Regions from separate parts of the Paenibacillus sp. FSL L8-0435 genome, predicted to be linked through region 3. Evidence: riboswitches for the same ligand, from Rfam matches in the RefSeq annotation. Region 3 holds a riboswitch; each other region holds the start of a gene.
The links. A riboswitch is a leader RNA that binds a small molecule or an ion and turns the genes downstream of it on or off. The one in region 3 is predicted to bind cyclic di-AMP.
Positions count from the first base shown of each region.

Region 1: it holds a riboswitch for cyclic di-AMP, as region 3 does, so the genes downstream of both, NST33_RS10185 (C40 family peptidase) here and NST33_RS00545 (C40 family peptidase) in region 3, are expected to answer to the same signal.
Region 2: it holds a riboswitch for cyclic di-AMP, as region 3 does, so the genes downstream of both, NST33_RS17210 (3D domain-containing protein) here and NST33_RS00545 (C40 family peptidase) in region 3, are expected to answer to the same signal.

Region 1 covers NZ_CP150185.1:2,213,308-2,218,999, reverse strand. Annotated here, with positions in the region: gene pelA (pectate lyase) at 1-920, opposite strand, end outside; cyclic di-AMP (ydaO/yuaA leader) riboswitch at 1,339-1,470, shown strand; gene NST33_RS10185 (C40 family peptidase) at 1,476-1,940, shown strand; gene NST33_RS10180 (carboxymuconolactone decarboxylase family protein) at 2,014-2,343, opposite strand; gene NST33_RS10175 (hypothetical protein) at 2,485-2,703, opposite strand; gene NST33_RS10170 (hypothetical protein) at 2,823-3,152, opposite strand; gene NST33_RS10165 (xanthine phosphoribosyltransferase) at 3,250-3,831, opposite strand; gene NST33_RS10160 (hypothetical protein) at 4,036-5,091, shown strand; gene NST33_RS10155 (glycosyltransferase family 4 protein) at 5,227-5,692, opposite strand, start outside.
Region 2 covers NZ_CP150185.1:3,972,041-3,977,732, reverse strand. Annotated here, with positions in the region: gene NST33_RS17225 (M20 family metallopeptidase) at 189-1,364, opposite strand; gene NST33_RS17220 (ABC transporter substrate-binding protein/permease) at 1,547-3,010, shown strand; gene NST33_RS17215 (amino acid ABC transporter ATP-binding protein) at 2,997-3,719, shown strand; cyclic di-AMP (ydaO/yuaA leader) riboswitch at 3,940-4,137, shown strand; gene NST33_RS17210 (3D domain-containing protein) at 4,140-4,811, shown strand; gene NST33_RS17205 (polysaccharide deacetylase family protein) at 4,916-5,692, opposite strand, start outside.
Region 3 covers NZ_CP150185.1:108,827-114,518, forward strand. Annotated here, with positions in the region: gene rbsK (ribokinase) at 1-859, shown strand, start outside; gene NST33_RS00535 (cytochrome c) at 937-1,293, opposite strand; gene NST33_RS00540 (GNAT family protein) at 1,444-1,938, opposite strand; gene NST33_RS00545 (C40 family peptidase) at 2,294-2,728, opposite strand; cyclic di-AMP (ydaO/yuaA leader) riboswitch at 2,768-2,905, opposite strand; gene NST33_RS00550 (hypothetical protein) at 3,151-4,002, opposite strand; gene NST33_RS00555 (M1 family metallopeptidase) at 4,013-5,692, opposite strand, start outside.

The DNA of each region.
Region 1 (5,692 bases), 2.1 Mb from region 3:
CTTCTTTCTTTATCAATATCACTTAGTTTGTATTTAACGACCCCGTCACGACCAATAAAGATCGGTTTATCCGTTCCCACTTCGTAGAAACGAGCCCAGATCGGTGCAGCTTTGGAATCAGCGATAATTTTGCTGTCTCCGTTTGCTCTTTCATACTTGTAACCCGTAATCTTCACTTTGTTAAACCATGCTTCAGCTCCCTTAATGGATGCCGTAATTTTAGCGGTAGCAGGTCTGGTTTTCAGGAATTTAACAATCGTTACACTCTCTCCAGCCGTCAGTGATGGTACTTCATAGATTCTTGCGCTTGCCGGTTTAAGAGAACTGGAATCATGTTGTTGTCCCCATGCTGTCAGCTTACCGCCTGAAACAACCTGTGTATTCAGAATTGCATCTACACCTTTGGCAACTGAGTTTTTACTGCGGTTAGCAAGTGTGCTGTCGATAAACGAGAAATCACCTTTACGTGTCGCTACTTCATCCAACATGATCATTACATTAATCATGGCATCATCATTGTAAGTGATGTGCTTGTGATATCCGGAGCTTTGGTAAACTTGTGGCCATCCGCCGTTTGAATACTGCATGTTGATCAAAAAGTTAATTCCTTTGATTGCAGCTGTGGAGTAACGCGGATCATTCGTCTTTTTAAATTCCTTCGCCAATCTTCTAATTTCTGAGTATGTAGCCTTGTTGTCGATCGTGGACTTCGCCCACTCTCCACTTGTCTGTTTATAATCTTTTCTCCAACCTCCATCCGGCAGCTGGTTCTTCAAAATATCAGAAATACTCGCTGTAGTACCCGATGCATCCGCAGCAGATACCGTCCCTACAGGGAGAACTGCCATTCCAACTGCCGAGAACACCATCGTGCATGCCAGGACAAAAGTAATTATTTTCTTCGCTTTCAAATGTAACACTCTCCTATGTTCGTTTTTATAAATCTTCCACTTTTACTTACCTATGATACGCGTCCCCAAACCTCCTTTATTTGTATTTATCACATAATAAAATCAATTTTAATCCAATATGTGGATTGGATAATCAGATAATATGCAAAAAATCGATTTTTGTCAATATATGCAACTTAATGAATATAATCTCTCTAATTCTACATAACGGGATAGTTCTTTTAACTCATGACAAACCTATTTATTTATCCAAATTCGTCTTAAACGAATCAATAATGACGTTTTTGTCATGAATGATACCCAAACTTGATCCCTTCTTTCATATAAAAACCTTAATTCCGCTAACATTGAGGTATTACGAAGGGTTTTAAATAGGTTTGACAATTACGCATTTATGCAATATAGTTTCAAATAGTTACAAAAACTTAATTATTCATTGCCGAGTTTCATGTTTGAAAACGGGGGAACCAATTTGGGTGAATTATTCTTATACATAGGAAATATAGGGAACCTTCTACCGAACCCTTAGCTAACTCCGTAGGCATCGAAGGGAGAACATTGATTTTGAAAAAACTGATTATCTCCATTTTTGGAGCAGCTGTATTATTTACATCCGGGGCAACAAGCACAGAGGCAAGCAGTATCAACTCCGTAGTGAACAACATGACAGGTATACCTTACAAATGGGGTGGCACAACTGTAGCCGGCTTCGACTGTTCTGGTTTTATGAGATATCTTTTCAACAAATACAGCATTGAATTGCCACGTACTTCTCAGCAGCAAGCCAAAGCAGGTACGCCTGTATCCAAGAGCAATGTTCGGACAGGTGATCTGGTGTTCTTTAATACAACAGGCAAAGGCATTTCACATACAGGTGTATATATCGGCGGCGGACAATTCGCTCATGCCTCCAGCAGTAAAGGTGTAAGCATCACAAAGTTATCGAATCCATACTTTAATGACCGCTATGTAACAGCACGTCGGGTAACTGGACAGTTTATGTATGATAAAATGTTGGGTAAAATGTAATTCACATACAAAAAGGCATCGGTTATTAACCGGATGCCTTTTTTGTACTTAAAAATGTATGTTGCATTACTTACTAATGCAGCGCCTTCTGCACTCGCATCGCACCCTGAGACAGTGCATGTCCTCCTCCAACAGCTCCGGCCACCGCAACGGTCTCCATAATCTCCTGATCTGTTGCACCCTTAGCACGGGCTTCTTCTACATGGTAGAAGGTACATACCTCATTGTTGGCAAACAATCCAATCCCAAGCGCAATTAGCTGTTTTGTCTTCGCATCAATCACGCCAGGTTGGAAACATTCTCCGGTAAACTCATGATATGACTTCACCACACCTGGCAGTACATCGCTTAATGCTCCAATCTGATCCTTGTAGGCATGAACTTTATCATTCATCAATGTCATCGCTTGTAGCACACCCTCTCGGCTATAGTTACAGATCTTCCTCACTGTACCTATCTTCTCTCCCGAATGAGTCAATTATGCCAAGAAATCATGGTAATTCCAAACATTTAACGCTCATGGCTCTGCCATAATTATAAGCTGTTACTCACTAAGTGGACTCTGGCGCGGCTCGCTGAACAGCTGATAGCTGTAACCTCGGTCCAGCTTAACGACACGTCGATTCTGACGACGGATAAGTACCTGCTCGCCATCCCAGGCAACCACAATCCCCTTCACGTCGTTCGATTCCAGCTCGTCCCGTACTACTCTAACTTTCTCACCTGACAGACGCAGAGCGTCCAATTCTGTATCACTAATCATCTTCATGGCTCCTATATTTCAAATTTATTTACAAAAAGAGACCTAAATGAAAAGTCATTTAGGTCTCACGTGACTGTATTGGACTGTCATGTCATTCGAAATTATGTCCCGACTGAAAGTTACCGCTGCGCGTGCTCTTTGCTGTCGTTCTTCTCAAACCAAAAATCAAGCACTTTGGCGGACATCACACGTTCTTCAAGGTACTCCACTTGATGCGGTGTAAATTGTTCTTTCCAAGAGAAGGACAACTCTTCGCACAAGCCTACAATCGTCAGTAATTCTGACCAGGCAACATAGCGTTTGTACCAGAAAAATTGAGGATGTTCAATCATATAGGGATAAAGGTCATCGAATTCCGTATGTTTACAATCCAGGGCACGTTCAAAATGAACTTTCGATTCCGCCAGCTTATCATTAAAAAATTGTTCTGTTGCCAGTTGGTTCCCCATGGTGTTGCCTCCTCTCCCTAACATAACCCCATTATAAATGAAATCCGCGGTCATGCAAAGGCATAGTTCAAAAAATAGGCCCTATTCCTTTAAAATGTCACATTTCGTTATCGTCAAATTGTACCGTACCATCGTTCAGGGAACGAATGCGTACCAAGGCTTCCACCGGAATACCCTGTTCACGAATCGTGCGTGCCCCTGCTTGGAAACTTTTCTCGACCACAACGCCGAATCCGACAAGTTCCGCACCGGAACGCTCGATAATTTTGATGACGCCACGAGCGGCATCTCCATTGGCAATAATATCATCAATGAACAAAATGCGGTCATTCTCATGAATGAACTCGCGGGATACCATAATATCAGTTACAATTCCTTTGGTAAAGGACGGTACACGTTCACAGTATGCATCAGGATCAGCCAGAAGTGTTTTTTTGCGACGGGCGAATACAAGGGGCACCCCAAGTTCATAGGCTGCGGCAAACGCAACCGGAATCCCTGAGGATTCTACCGTGATTACCCGAGTTACTCCACTTTCACGAAAACGGGCAGCGAACTCACGTCCCATCTCCATCGTTAATGCAGGATCAATCTGGTGGTTCAACAGACCATCCAGCTTTAATACCTGATCCGAGATAACCACACCTTCTTGTAAAATTCGTTGTTTCAATAATTCCATGATTTGACCTCCCAAGCCTATCCTATGAGGTAAAAGTATCATATATCTATCTATAAGTTCAAGCGAAATTGCCTGGGCGCTGTCCTTGAGACACAATTCAAGCCAAAGCTCATTATCGATTGTCATGACTTTCGTGGGTCAAGCATACCTTGTACCATGGTACCCGCATGTCCAAACTATACAGGGGCCTGAGAGGGGAAACACATGAAACAGGCATTTCGGGTGCTGCAGATCGCATTTACATACATCGGAACGGTTGTTGGAGCTGGCTTCGCTACAGGGCAGGAAATTTTGCAGTTTTTTACCCAGTATGGCAAATGGGCCACCGTCACCATAGGCTTATCCACCATACTCTTTGTCTGGTTAGGTACCAAAATGATGCTGATCGCTCACGATACCGGTTCCCGCTCTTATGAGGATCTGAACAAACATTTATTCGGCCACAAGGCGGGCAAATGGATCACCTGGGTGACCCTTCTCATTCTCATTGGCGTGAACAGTGTCATGCTTGCCGGAGCAGGTTCCGTTTTTGTTGAACATCTGGGTTTGCATTATCAGACAGGTCTGATCGTCACACTTGTAGGGTCATATCTGCTTCTCGGTCGAGGCATTCAGGCCATCCTACAAATGAATAGCATTGTCGTGCCCATGATGCTCCTGTTATCTCTGCTCATGATCACCAGTACCATCCATCATCCAGGTGCTTCCCGATTCATCACACTGACGACAGATTCAAACCCTATTCAAGTGTGGCTGTCTCCACTGTTGTATACTTCATTCAATCTGGTGTTGGCTCAAGCTGTTCTTGTGCCTGTAGGTAACCAGATTCGTAGTCGGAATGTGCTGAAGTGGGGTGGAGTATTGGGTGGAATTGGCGTAGGTTTCATGCTGATGGCAGCTCATTTTGCCATGTCAGCCCAAATGCCCGGCATCATTCAATTCGAAATCCCGATGGGTAGCATTGCCTTTCAACTTGGATGGGCAGTGCAATCTGTATATGTATCCCTTATTTTCATGGAAATATTCAGTACCTTTGTAGCCGATATCTATGGAATGACCTTGCAACTCAGCCAACATATACGTGTCCATCCCCGTTTCATTACATTAACCATTATGATGTTGTGTTACTCACTCAGTCAGTTTGGATTCAGTTCCCTGCTGTCCATCCTTTACCCCATCTTTGGAAGTATGGCATTAATCTGGGCTGCCAAATTGGTACTGAACCGCTGGGGCGCCTTTCGTAGACGCAACAATATATAAATCTCACGGTCCATGTACTTCATGAATATGAGCATCTGTTTGCCTCATAACCACAAGTCATCGCAGGTACTCTTTCCTTAAACATGACAAAAAGCCGCTGTTTATCACAGCGGCTCGCACTTTTTGCTCTACGTTTTAAGCTTTGCTAGGAAACTGTAGATACATCTTTTTTAACTCATTGACCGATCTGCCAAGCGAGTAATGTGTTTTGGCTTTTTCACACGCCGAACGGGCAAGTTCATAACGATAAGCCGGGTCCAGCATCACTTTTTCAAGCGCTTCAGCTAATGCAGAAGGATCTTCTGCCGGTACAAGCAACCCATTGCTACCGTTCTCGATCTGTTCAGGTATTCCACCTACATCCGTACCCACAAGGGCAAGACAACTCAGCGCCGCTTCAGCGAAGACAGAACCAAATGCTTCTGCCCGTGAAGGAAGTACAAAAATATCAAAGAATGGCATGAATTCCTCAGGGTGCAGTGTATAACCATAGAAAATGGTCTCATTATAGATCCCTAATCGTTGCGCCAATTCTTCCAGATCAGGACGAATCGGTCCATCTCCAATAATATGTAACACATAATCATGACCTCGGCCCTTC
Region 2 (5,692 bases), 3.2 Mb from region 3:
TAGCCAGCAAATGAATCACATTTACTGTAATAAAATGTGTTGTTTTCATCGTTTTCAAAGGTTTCTTTCACAGCATTTCCAGCTTCGGGCTGAATATACTTACAGATAATTTAGAATAAGGGTGCCCTGAACAACTTGAGATTCAAGATTGTTCAGGGCACCCCTATATAACATGTTGAAAGTGAATTTTAGCGAATAGCTTGCTCAAACTCCGTGCGGATGGATTGAAGCAGTTCCGGCTGGCTCAGGACGTCATAGGCTGTTGTAGCGAGTGCCTTGGCTCCCAGAATCATCCCGTCCAGGGCACGCTCTTGGAGTGCAAGATCACGGAAGGCTATGGAGTGCAGTGTGTGCACCTCGTCTACAACACGAATGTAAGGATGGATGGCAGGACATTTCAGGGAAACGTTACCGATGTCCATAGAGCCGTGATCATTACCACTCACTATCTCTTCTTGCGGGATACCAAGTTCCATCAGATTTTGACTAAACGCAGCTGAGAATGCTTCATTGGTAACCATCTCGTCATAGGAGGTTTCATAGTTGGATGTCACCAGCTTGCATCCTGTCTGGAGAGCAGAACCTTCAGCGATCTGAATTACACGTTCTGTGAGGATATTCAGTTCTTTGCGAGTTGCTGCCCGTACATAAAATTGCGCAGAAGCATAGTCAGGAATGATATTTGCTGCCTGACCTCCATTGTTGATCACACCATGAATCCGAACGGTGCTTTTCACTTGTTGCCGGAATGCGTTGATTCCGTTGAACGTTTGAATGACGGCATCAAGAGCATTAATACCTTCGTGCGGACTTGCAGCAGCATGTGAAGATCGGCCATGGAATTCAAATTGCACAGCATCAATAGCCAGCGAACTGCCTGACTTTTCGTAGGCATAATACGGATGCGCCATGAGAGCGACATCACAGTCATCGAACAGACCTGCTTCCGCCATCGGAACTTTGGCACCACGTGTCTCCTCAGCGGGTGTACCAAACACTTTAATTGTTCCGCCGACTTCTTCCAGAATGGATTTCAGCCCCACAGCAGCCCCAAGACTCATCATGCAGATCAGATGGTGACCACAAGCATGACCGATCTCCGGCAATGCGTCATATTCACACAATAATGCAATGGTAGGGCCGGGTTTGGCGGCTGAATAGGTTCCGATAAAGGCTGTCTCCAGTCCAAGGATTGGAGCCTCTACAGTGAACCCGTGATAGATCAGTTCTTCTTTTAGACGAGCAGAAGCAAGATACTCTTCATTCCCCAGTTCGGGGTTGGCACCGATATATGATGAAATGGCTTTAAAACGGGAAGCATATTGATCAATAACCGTCAGGATCTGTGATTTGTTAGATGTCATTAGTAAACTCCTTATGCAAAATGAAAATAATTTATTGATTATATCATGTTTGCTTTATTTTTTCAGAAACAAGTCAAGATTTGTATTGTCAAAATGCATTGCATAATCATGCATTGTACTTTATAATGACTCAGTCATCAACATGAGAAGCATACAAAGTATTGTAAGGGGAGAGAAAAAGGTTGAAATTAATAAGTCGTTACACCATGATGCTGTTGACCTTTGTTGTTCTGCTGACAACTGCCGTTCCTGTGGCACTTGCAAGTGGAACTACAGATAATTCAGGCAGTAAAAAGCTGGTGCTCGGTACAAGTGCCGATTTTGCACCATACGAATTCCATAAAGTGATTAATGGTAAAGATGAAATCGTCGGCTTCGATATTGAGATCGCCAAAGAGATTGCCAAAGATCTTGGCGCTGAGCTTGTGATTGAGGATATGGGCTTCGACGGTCTTCTGCCTTCATTGCAGAGCGGGCGTGTTGATCTGGTGATTTCAGGTATGACGCCGACGGATGAACGGAAGAAAAGTATCGATTTTTCCGACACCTATTATAAATCAAAACAAGTGATTATGGTTCGCAATGTGGATAAAGACCAATATCCAACCATGGCAGAACTTGAAAATGCGAAGATTGGCGTTCAGAAAGGCTCCATTCAGGAAACGATCGGACAGAGTATTCCAGGAGCGAAGCTTACTGCGCTGGATAAAATCTCCGATATCGTGCTTCAACTGCAAACAAAACGCATTGACGCGGCAATCGTTGAAGATACCGTTGCTGCAGGTTATCTGGACGATATCATTGGACTTGCTGCTGCTGTTCCGGACGAAGAGCAAGCAGAAGCGGCAATCGGGATTCGTAAAGGTAATACCGAGCTGCTAGCTGCAGTAAATGGAACACTGGAGCGACTGAAAAGTGAAGATAAAATCAATCAGATGGTGACGGACGCCAGCCTCTTGATGGCGGATAAAGCGAACAAATCACAAAATATTTTCCAAGTATTCTGGGAGTACAAAAGTTTCTATGCTACAGGTGTAGGATACACACTTCTGTTGTCTGCACTTGGGGTTATCTTCGGGGTAATTATTGGATTGATCATCTGTTTGTTCCGTTTGCATGACGCTGCAATCTTGCGCTGGATCGGTACTGCTTACGTTGAAGTGATCCGTGGCACACCGATGCTGGTACAATTAATGATTATTTACTATGGTTTTTCCCTGAGCTTTGGCATTAACTTCACTGCCCTTCAGGCAGGTATCATCACGCTTTCCATTAATAGTGGTGCGTATCTAGCGGAGATTTTCCGTGCAGGTATCCAAGGGGTGGATCGTGGCCAGTTGGAAGCAGCTCGCTCCCTCGGAATGGGCAGAGGTGCAGCCATGCGCTACATCATATTGCCACAGGCTTTCAAGGCCGTATTGCCGGCAATTGGTAATGAATTCATAACGATTATCAAGGAATCCTCCATTATCTCTGTTATCGGTATGGTGGACATTATGTATCAGGCAAGTGTAGTCAAGAACATTACGTACCAAGGCTTGAGTCCATTTTTGATTGCAGCAGCCATCTACTTTGTAATGACGTTTATTTTGTCCAAGCTGCTGGGACGACTGGAAAGGAAGTTGAGTGCAAGTGATAGACGTTAGACAATTACACAAATCTTATGGAAATAACGATGTGCTTAAGGGCATTAATGTGACGATTGGCAAAGGCGAGGTTGTCGTGGTTATCGGTCCTTCCGGTTCAGGTAAAAGTACATTCTTGCGTTGTCTGAACCTCTTGGAACAACCTACATCAGGTGAAATCGATTTTGAAGGTGTTTCAATTACGGACCCCAAGCACAACATTAATGCAACTCGGGAAAAAATGGGCATGGTGTTCCAGCATTTCAACCTGTTCCCACACAAAACGGTACAGCAAAACATCACGATTGCTCCGATTAAAGTGAAGAAACAATCCACGCAGGAAGCGGAGAAAATTGCTGCTGATCTGCTTAACACTGTGGGCTTGTACGATAAAAAAGATACATTCCCGAATCAGCTGTCCGGTGGACAGAAGCAGCGGATCGCTATTGCAAGAGCATTGGCTATGCAGCCGCATGTCATGCTGTTTGACGAGCCTACTTCGGCACTGGACCCCGAGATGGTCGGTGAAGTGTTGGATGTCATGAAACGTCTTGCAGAAGGTGGGATGACTATGGTCATTGTAACGCATGAGATGGGTTTTGCACGTGAAGTAGGAGACCGGATCCTGTTCATGGATGGCGGGGTTATTGTAGAAGAGGGAACACCTGATGAGGTGTTTGGAGCACCAAAAAATTCACGTACACGTGATTTTCTTGCCAAAGTACTCTAAATGAAAGTGATCAATAGCGTTACTGACTTCGAGTCGGTGACGCTATTTTTTTATGGTTAATAATCACGTATGGATTCGGAAAAGTAACTATTCTGTTACCAAATGTAAAGTAATCGGGTCGTCCAATATTTCTAAAGTATCCAGTACTCTTACATATGCTTACATGCTAAAAAACCATTTGGTAAGAATTACTACAAGTTCAGGTTACAAAATTGTGATATATTGAACTCTGCCGAAACTTCCGGACAGGGAGTGCGGGGGATGTAACGATGCAGATTTGTGCAGGGGGAAGATCTACAGCACACTGCTTGGGGTGAATTAGGGGTACATAACGTTTCAAATGTAATGAAGAACCTATAGGGTGGGCTCCTCATCCGAATCCGACAACTAACTTCGCAGGCACAATGAGGGAGGAAGACCATGATTAACAAGAAACGTATAGCCAAAACAGCAGTAGCATTAATGACAACAGCAATGCTCATTCAAGCCGTTCCGGCTCACGCCGATTCAGTTCATGTGGCCAAAGAAGGGGATACCTTCTACACCTTATCAAAACAATATGGAGTAGCAATGAACACGTTGGTTAAAGCAAACAACGACATTTCACCTTACAATATTTATGGTGGTTTGAAAATTACAATTCCTGGTAAGGCAAACAATCTAGCTGCCGCGGCGACGGGGAGCAAGACCCAAGCCAAAACGGTTACTACAGCAAGCTTGGACGTTAACGCAGATAACAAAGTGGTTCAAGCCTGGGGTAAAACATTCGATTACAGCAAAGCTGTGAACGTGAAAGCAACGGCATACTCTGCAGATCCGTCTGAAAATGGAGGCTGGGGTGCAGTCGATTATTTCGGAAATGACCTTGAACTGGGTACGATTGCAGTTGATCCAAGTGTAATTCCACTCGGAACCAAAGTACTGGTAACGGGTCACAGCCATCCAGGATTGCCAAAACAGGCTTTTGTAGCCACAGCGCGTGATGTAGGCGGTGCAATCAAGGGTCACCGGATTGATATCTTTATCCCGGGTAGCAAACAGTCCGTAAGCACATTTGGATTTCAGGATATCGAGCTGTACATTCTGAAGTAGAAAATTAATTACATCTAACGAATTCAAACAGGGTGTCTGCCAGTCGCAAACTTGCGATTGAACAGCACCCTTTTAATATTCTCATTTATTTCTTCATCGTCATCTTAATCTTTGGCCTTTGACAATCCCAGCATTTCGTCCAAGGTGACAAGTTCATATCCGCGCTTTTGCAATTCCTCAATGATTTCAGGCAAAGCCTCAATCGTGCCGTTCAGGTTTGATCCTACACCGCCTCCAGCATGTTGCAGAACGATGGAGCCTGGTTTTACGGCAGACAGGATGTTATCTTTCACCTGTTCCTTTGAAAGGCCTTTCCAGTCCAGAGAGTCTACGTTCCAGTTCACAATGCTATAGTGTTGTTTGGCAGCCCATCTCAGCTGTTCTTCATTAATGTCTCCATAAGGCGGCCGAATCATCTTCGGCGTATATCCCGCCAAACGTCGAATAATATCCCCGGTATGTAAAATTTGTTTGCGAAAGGCATTCATCGACAGCTTACTGAATTCAGGATGATTGTAGCTGTGATTACCAACCATATGCCCTTCCTTAATGATGCGTTTCACCAGATCCGGATGTTTCTCTGCACGACTACCCACGATGAAGAATGTAGCTCTGACATTGTATTTCTTCAATACATCCAGCACTTGTGGACTAAATCGTGGATCAGGTACATCATCAAAAGTCAGTGCAACCTTCTTTGTTGAAGGACCATTGGTTTTGAACGTATCGGCATATTTTTGACGTAACTGTCCCAATGTCAGTTGTTCTTCTTCCGCAGAATCCGAACCTGATACGGATTCACTTGGCGGGCTTGAAACATCCCGCGATGAAACTGGAGCATGATATCCTCCGAGAAAAATAACGATAACCATCAGCATAAT
Region 3 (5,692 bases):
TCTCGCTGGTGGCAAAGGGGCCAACCAAGCTGTTGCTGCTGCGCGTCTGGGTGGACAGACTACGATGATTGGTGCGGTGGGATCGGACGGTTTTGGCGAACGTCTGCTGCACAGTCTGACGGAAAGTGGTGCAGATGCCTCGCAGGTTCGCGTATTGGAAGACACGGTTACAGGGACGGCGTCCATTTGGCTCTCTAGGGGAGACAACCGGATTATTGTTATTCCTGGCGCGAATGGGCAAGTGGTGCCTGAGATGCTGGAAGAGGCGGATACGGTAAAAAGCCTGACTGCAGCCGCAGCGGTGCTGCTGCAGCTGGAGATCCCGCTGCCAGCGGTTACCCGCGCCGCCCAACTGGCGGCTGAAGGCAGCGCACTGGTGGTGCTCAACCCGGCTCCCGCGGTGCCGGGTCTGCCCCAGGAGCTCCTGCGGTGCGTCGACGTTGTCACGCCGAACCGCAGCGAGCTTGCCGTGCTTACCGGCCGGGATCATCTCCGGCCGGAAGACCTGGATGCGGCGGTCGCAGAGCTCGCCGCATCCCTCGGGGCCGCTGTCGTCACGACGCTCGGCCCCGAGGGGGCTGTATACGCGGCGGCGCCTGGTGGCCGCGTTCAAGCAGGGCGTGCCGGCGCGTGCCGTGCGCCCGGCTACGCCGTAAGCGCCGTCGATACGACCGGCGCTGGCGATTGCTTCAACGGCGCGCTGGCGGTAGCCCTCGCGCGCGGTGAGACTTTGGACGCGGCCGTAGGCTTCGCCATGGGTGCGGCCGCGTTATCCGTGACGAAGCTCGGCGCCCAGTCCGGGATGCCGTCCGCAAGTGAAGTTGAGGCCTTTCTGGCTGAGCAGGCGGCTGATGCCTAATAATTGGTATAACAAAGAGGCTCTTATTCTCCCAAAAGGGGATTAAGGGCCTCTTCATTATGTAGTGCGTGCAGAGATTATTTCTTCTCTGACAGCCACATGGCGATATTTGCAATCTCTTCATCCTGCAGTTTGCCCTTGAAGGAAGGCATACCACCTTTACCTTTGACAATCGTAGAATAGATCTTCTCCAGATCATCCTGACTGCCGATGTTTGCCAGAGCAGGTCCTACGCCACCTTGAAGCTGATCCCCGTGACAGGAGATACAATTGGCTTTGACCAGTGCCTCAGCCTGTCCGGCATCCAATGTTACTTCCGGCATGGTTGGTTTGGCTTCTTCAGCCACTTCTTCTTTCCCTGGAAGCGTAAACATTAAAACAATAGCTAAAGCGCATGCTGCAAAAAATACTCCGCTCATGATCCATTTGTGCATCCCTTATGTCCCCTCCAGAATGAAAGATCATCTAACCTGAAACTATCCATATCATTATAACGGAACCTGTACTGACATCATAGCATTTTGTGGGAATTTTTTGAACTAATCACATAACAAGGGGCAAATTTGGTTGTTTTGCAATGGATTCTAACCACGAGGCCCTTCATAAACCATACAGTGAAAGGGCTTCAAGCCGCTTGGGGTCTGTCGTTCGTATGTATCCTGGGTGACAAATCCACTCTTCAGATAGACTTGAATGGCACGAGCATTCCAAGTGAGTACTTCCAGATCAATCTCATTCGTGGGATTTCGGCGAATGGCTTCCTGTACAATGGCAGTGACAAAAACTGTCCCTTGACCCTGACCACACAGCTCTGGATGCATTCCAAGGCCAATCCGGGTTACCCCTTGAAGTGGGAAGTATTGAGCGAACCCACATATACGATCGTTCTGATCCAGGACGATCGCATATTGCTCCTGCCGCAGCTGTGCATCTCCGAATTCCACTTCCAGAGCCTTCATCTGCTCCCAGGGGAGCCAGCTGTAGATATTGTAAGGCGGATCATACTGCCAACTGCAGATAAGCTCCGCATGTTCTTCACGCATGGGTACAACGTGAAACGTCACAGGGGTTTCCTTCATACACCTGCATGCTCCTTTCCTTGAAACAGAACTCTTTGTCCACTCTACAAAAGTGATGTTCATTTAGCAAGTCTTCCTTCCCAAGAAAAAAAATGAAACAAAAGTTCCGGTAATTTCGTTTATATTATAACGGGATGGGTAAAAACATCATAAGGGCACGGACGAACGAACGCAAAATGAACCTGTTGATGTCGCAGGATATGCCCAGAGTATAACTTGCAACATAAATAAGGATTGAAGCACAAAAAAACCGCCGGATACATTCCTGCGGAGAATGTACCGGGCGGTTCTGTTATGCTTCTTGCTTCGTTCCAGTATGGTTAATGGTTACAGCATCATGTTGCTCAGCTTGTCCCTAGTCAAGGGCCAGTGATTCATATGCGTCCGTGCTCATAATCCGTTTCGCGCCAACATAACGATTGGCCCAATAGTTTTCACTCAATGCACTGATCGTAACGCCTTTGGAAGAAGAGGAGTGTGCAAACTTTCCATCCCCTACAAAGATTCCTACATGAGATACGCCTTTACCTGTTGTATTAAAGAACACCAGGTCACCAGCTCTCATTTCCATACGGGATACGGAATCACCCATGTCGAATTGGGAACTGGATTGGCGTGCCAAATCAATACCCAACTTGTCGAATACATACCGTGTAAATCCGGAGCAGTCAAAGCCGTTAAGCGTTGTTCCCCCACTTTTGTATGTAGTTCCCATTGCTGAATCAATTACTGTGTCCATCTTTGAATCTGCGAATGCGCTACCTGCACCAAGTGATAATGCGAATGTGATGCTAAGTACAGCTGCGGTTAATTTCTTCTTGAACAAGAGATATTCCCCTTCCAACGCCTGCGAGGTTAGCTTAAGGATTCGGTTGAAGGTCCCCTATGATCCCTCTGTAGCAAGATCAATTCACCCATAACTGGTTCCCCCGCTTCCCAGGTGCCAGGAATTTGGCTATGCTAGTTATGCACCTGCGAAATCAAGAAATGACGATTTAATTTTAAGTAGTTACAAATATGAATGTAAAGATTACAAAGTTGTTACTAAAAACTCACTGCGATTATTGTAACAGAGGAGTACGGCTTTGGCAACGTTTAGCAACAAATTTAGCAAAAAAAACCTCGACCTTTGACGGGGAAAGGTTGAGGTTTGCCTATTTATAAGGGCATATTAGGCCATGAGTTTAACATGTGATGGTAACAATTTTTAAACTATCTGCTCTCACCTTTGGATATTTTGGACTGCCATAATCGGAAATGGCTGCATATTTTCCACAGACTCAATAGACATCTGGCAAGTGGATACGTCTGTTGTAGTATAAGTCCGGTAAGTCCCGTTAATAACCATGAGGCTGAAGTGAAGGCCCCAAAGACGAGCAGGTGTACTCCGCCCAGCAGGAGTGCAATGCCGATTACAGCGATGAGATGACGCATTGCAATCCAGAGTGCTTTGAGGGTACCGTGAGCCCCGCCTTCTCCTTCTGGTGCCGACACACCGAACTGCATGTAGAGTATGGCATGGTGGATGATCCAACCATATACAATCCAGGCAGCAACATAAGGTATACCAGGCAACAGTAATTGAAGGGAATGAAATCCGTCCATGAGAATGGAGTAGAGCTTCGGTATGAGCCAGTAGGCGGGCAGAAGTATCAATAATGTACGTATGGTGTGGAGCAGCAGCATCGGTTTCCACAGATTTTTGATTCCGCGGACAAAGGGGATGCGCTCTTCTGTAGAATTAAAGTGCTGAAGTGAGTAGAGCAGTCCTGCCTGAATGAGGGGGCTGATCAACATGCGAACCAGCAGCATGCCCCCGAGAATCCATAGATAACGATGAACCTCCGGATGGGTAGACAGGTTAAGTTGACTTTCCATTTTGAACAAAAGTGTACTCAACTCCCCGGCATCAGCATCCGGATAACGCAGGAGTAGTGGGATGACCGCCGATTGTACCATTCGATAGAAGAAATATCCCCAAATGAGTTGATAGAGAAATAAAATTGCGGCAATGAACATATGCTGACGGACGAGAAACCAGCCTTCACGTATTTTCGCTTTCACCGTTTCCACCTCACCATGACAGACCTCCGAATATGGCTTCTATTAGTTTGGTTACACTCATGCTCCAGCGGGACTTTGCCTGCTCATCCAGTCCGGATTTCAGGAAATTGTTCATATGGCGGTTCTCCAGCACGATCGAGTACAGGGGATCGGTCATGGCCCAGGATACGGGGGATGTGTGAGTTAATTTATACGTGATGCGATCTTCTTTTCCATTCCATTGCTTGGTGAGGATATGCCCGTCTTCAAAAGCAATGCGAACAGGAACGGCGTTGTAATCACTCCCTTTTTTTGCTATCGTCACGGATGACTCGTACAATGTTTGACTGTCTTTCTGTACGGGCGTAACACGAATCTTCTCTACAGCAAAGTCAGCCATCCCGTTACCATAGACGTATTGATCAAAATAATCAGACCAGGAAGTGCGGGTCACTTGTTCCACAACGTTCTGGAAATCAGCCGAAGTGGGATGTTTGAAGCGGTATTTCTTCACATAGGTAGAGAGAATGCGTTCCATCTTTTTGGCACCGACTTGATGTTCGATACCAAGCAATACAAGCTTGCCACGTGTATAGACATTGGCGGCGTACTCATTCTGTGAATCGAACTTCCAAGATTCTTGTGTTAAGGATGAAGGAGACGTAATCAGTCCCGATTGTACCGGCAGATTCGGAATCAATCCGTATTCCTGCTCCATCAGTTTGTCTTCTGCATAAGAGGTGAATCCCTCATCCAGCCAGGCCTCCTCGAATTCGTTGCTGGCAACCATGCCGTAGAAGTACTGGTGTCCGATCTCGTGGATTACGGTACGTTCCAGGTCATAACCTGGCGTAGTGTCATCGGCTCCAAAGGCCGTAACTAGCGTAGGGTATTCCATACCTCCAGCACCGTTCCCCGCTTTGGGTGGAACTACGATGGATAAGGTAGCGTAAGGATACGGGCCAAACCATTTGCTATAATTGGCTAGAGCGGCCTTCGCAGCATGGAAATAACGTTCTTTCAGATCCTGATGAGCTGGGTCCAGATATAACTTGATTCGTACACCAGGCACATTGGGTGCGGAGAATGGCTCCTCTGCGTACACAAAATCGGGTGAGGCTGCCCATGCGAAGTCATGCACATCATCGGCGTAGAATTGATAGACTTTTTCTCCGTTCTTCATCACGGCTTGCTGCGTTGGAAATCCGGTAGCAGCCACTTTGTATGTTTCAGGCACCCGAATACGCACACTATATATACCGAAGTCGGCGTAAAACTCTGAATTGCCATGGTATTGGTGCAGATTCCAGCCTTCCGTTGTTCGTCCACGCCTGCCTACAGGTTCATAGGCACTTAATTTGGGAAACCATTGACCTGCCATGACAAAATGATCAGCAGTTCCCATCCGGGCAAAAATCTTTGGCAGATTCACTTCGAATCGGGTGTGGAGTGTGATACTTTCCCCGCCTTTGACGGGTTTGGGCAGGCGTACTTTAATGAGGGTGGTGTCCTTGATATTTCCGTCATCTGGTTGCACATACTGCATCCGGTGCAGCAGAGAGAGCCCGTCCTCCGTTTTCATTTCGGTAATGTTCATGGAGCCGTAACCATTGGTAGGCATGACATCACCCCGAAGCTTTCCGCCGGATTCCTTCATAAAGGTGGTGTCAGCAGAAGAGAAGGCGTTGGGATACATATGAAAATAAAGCTC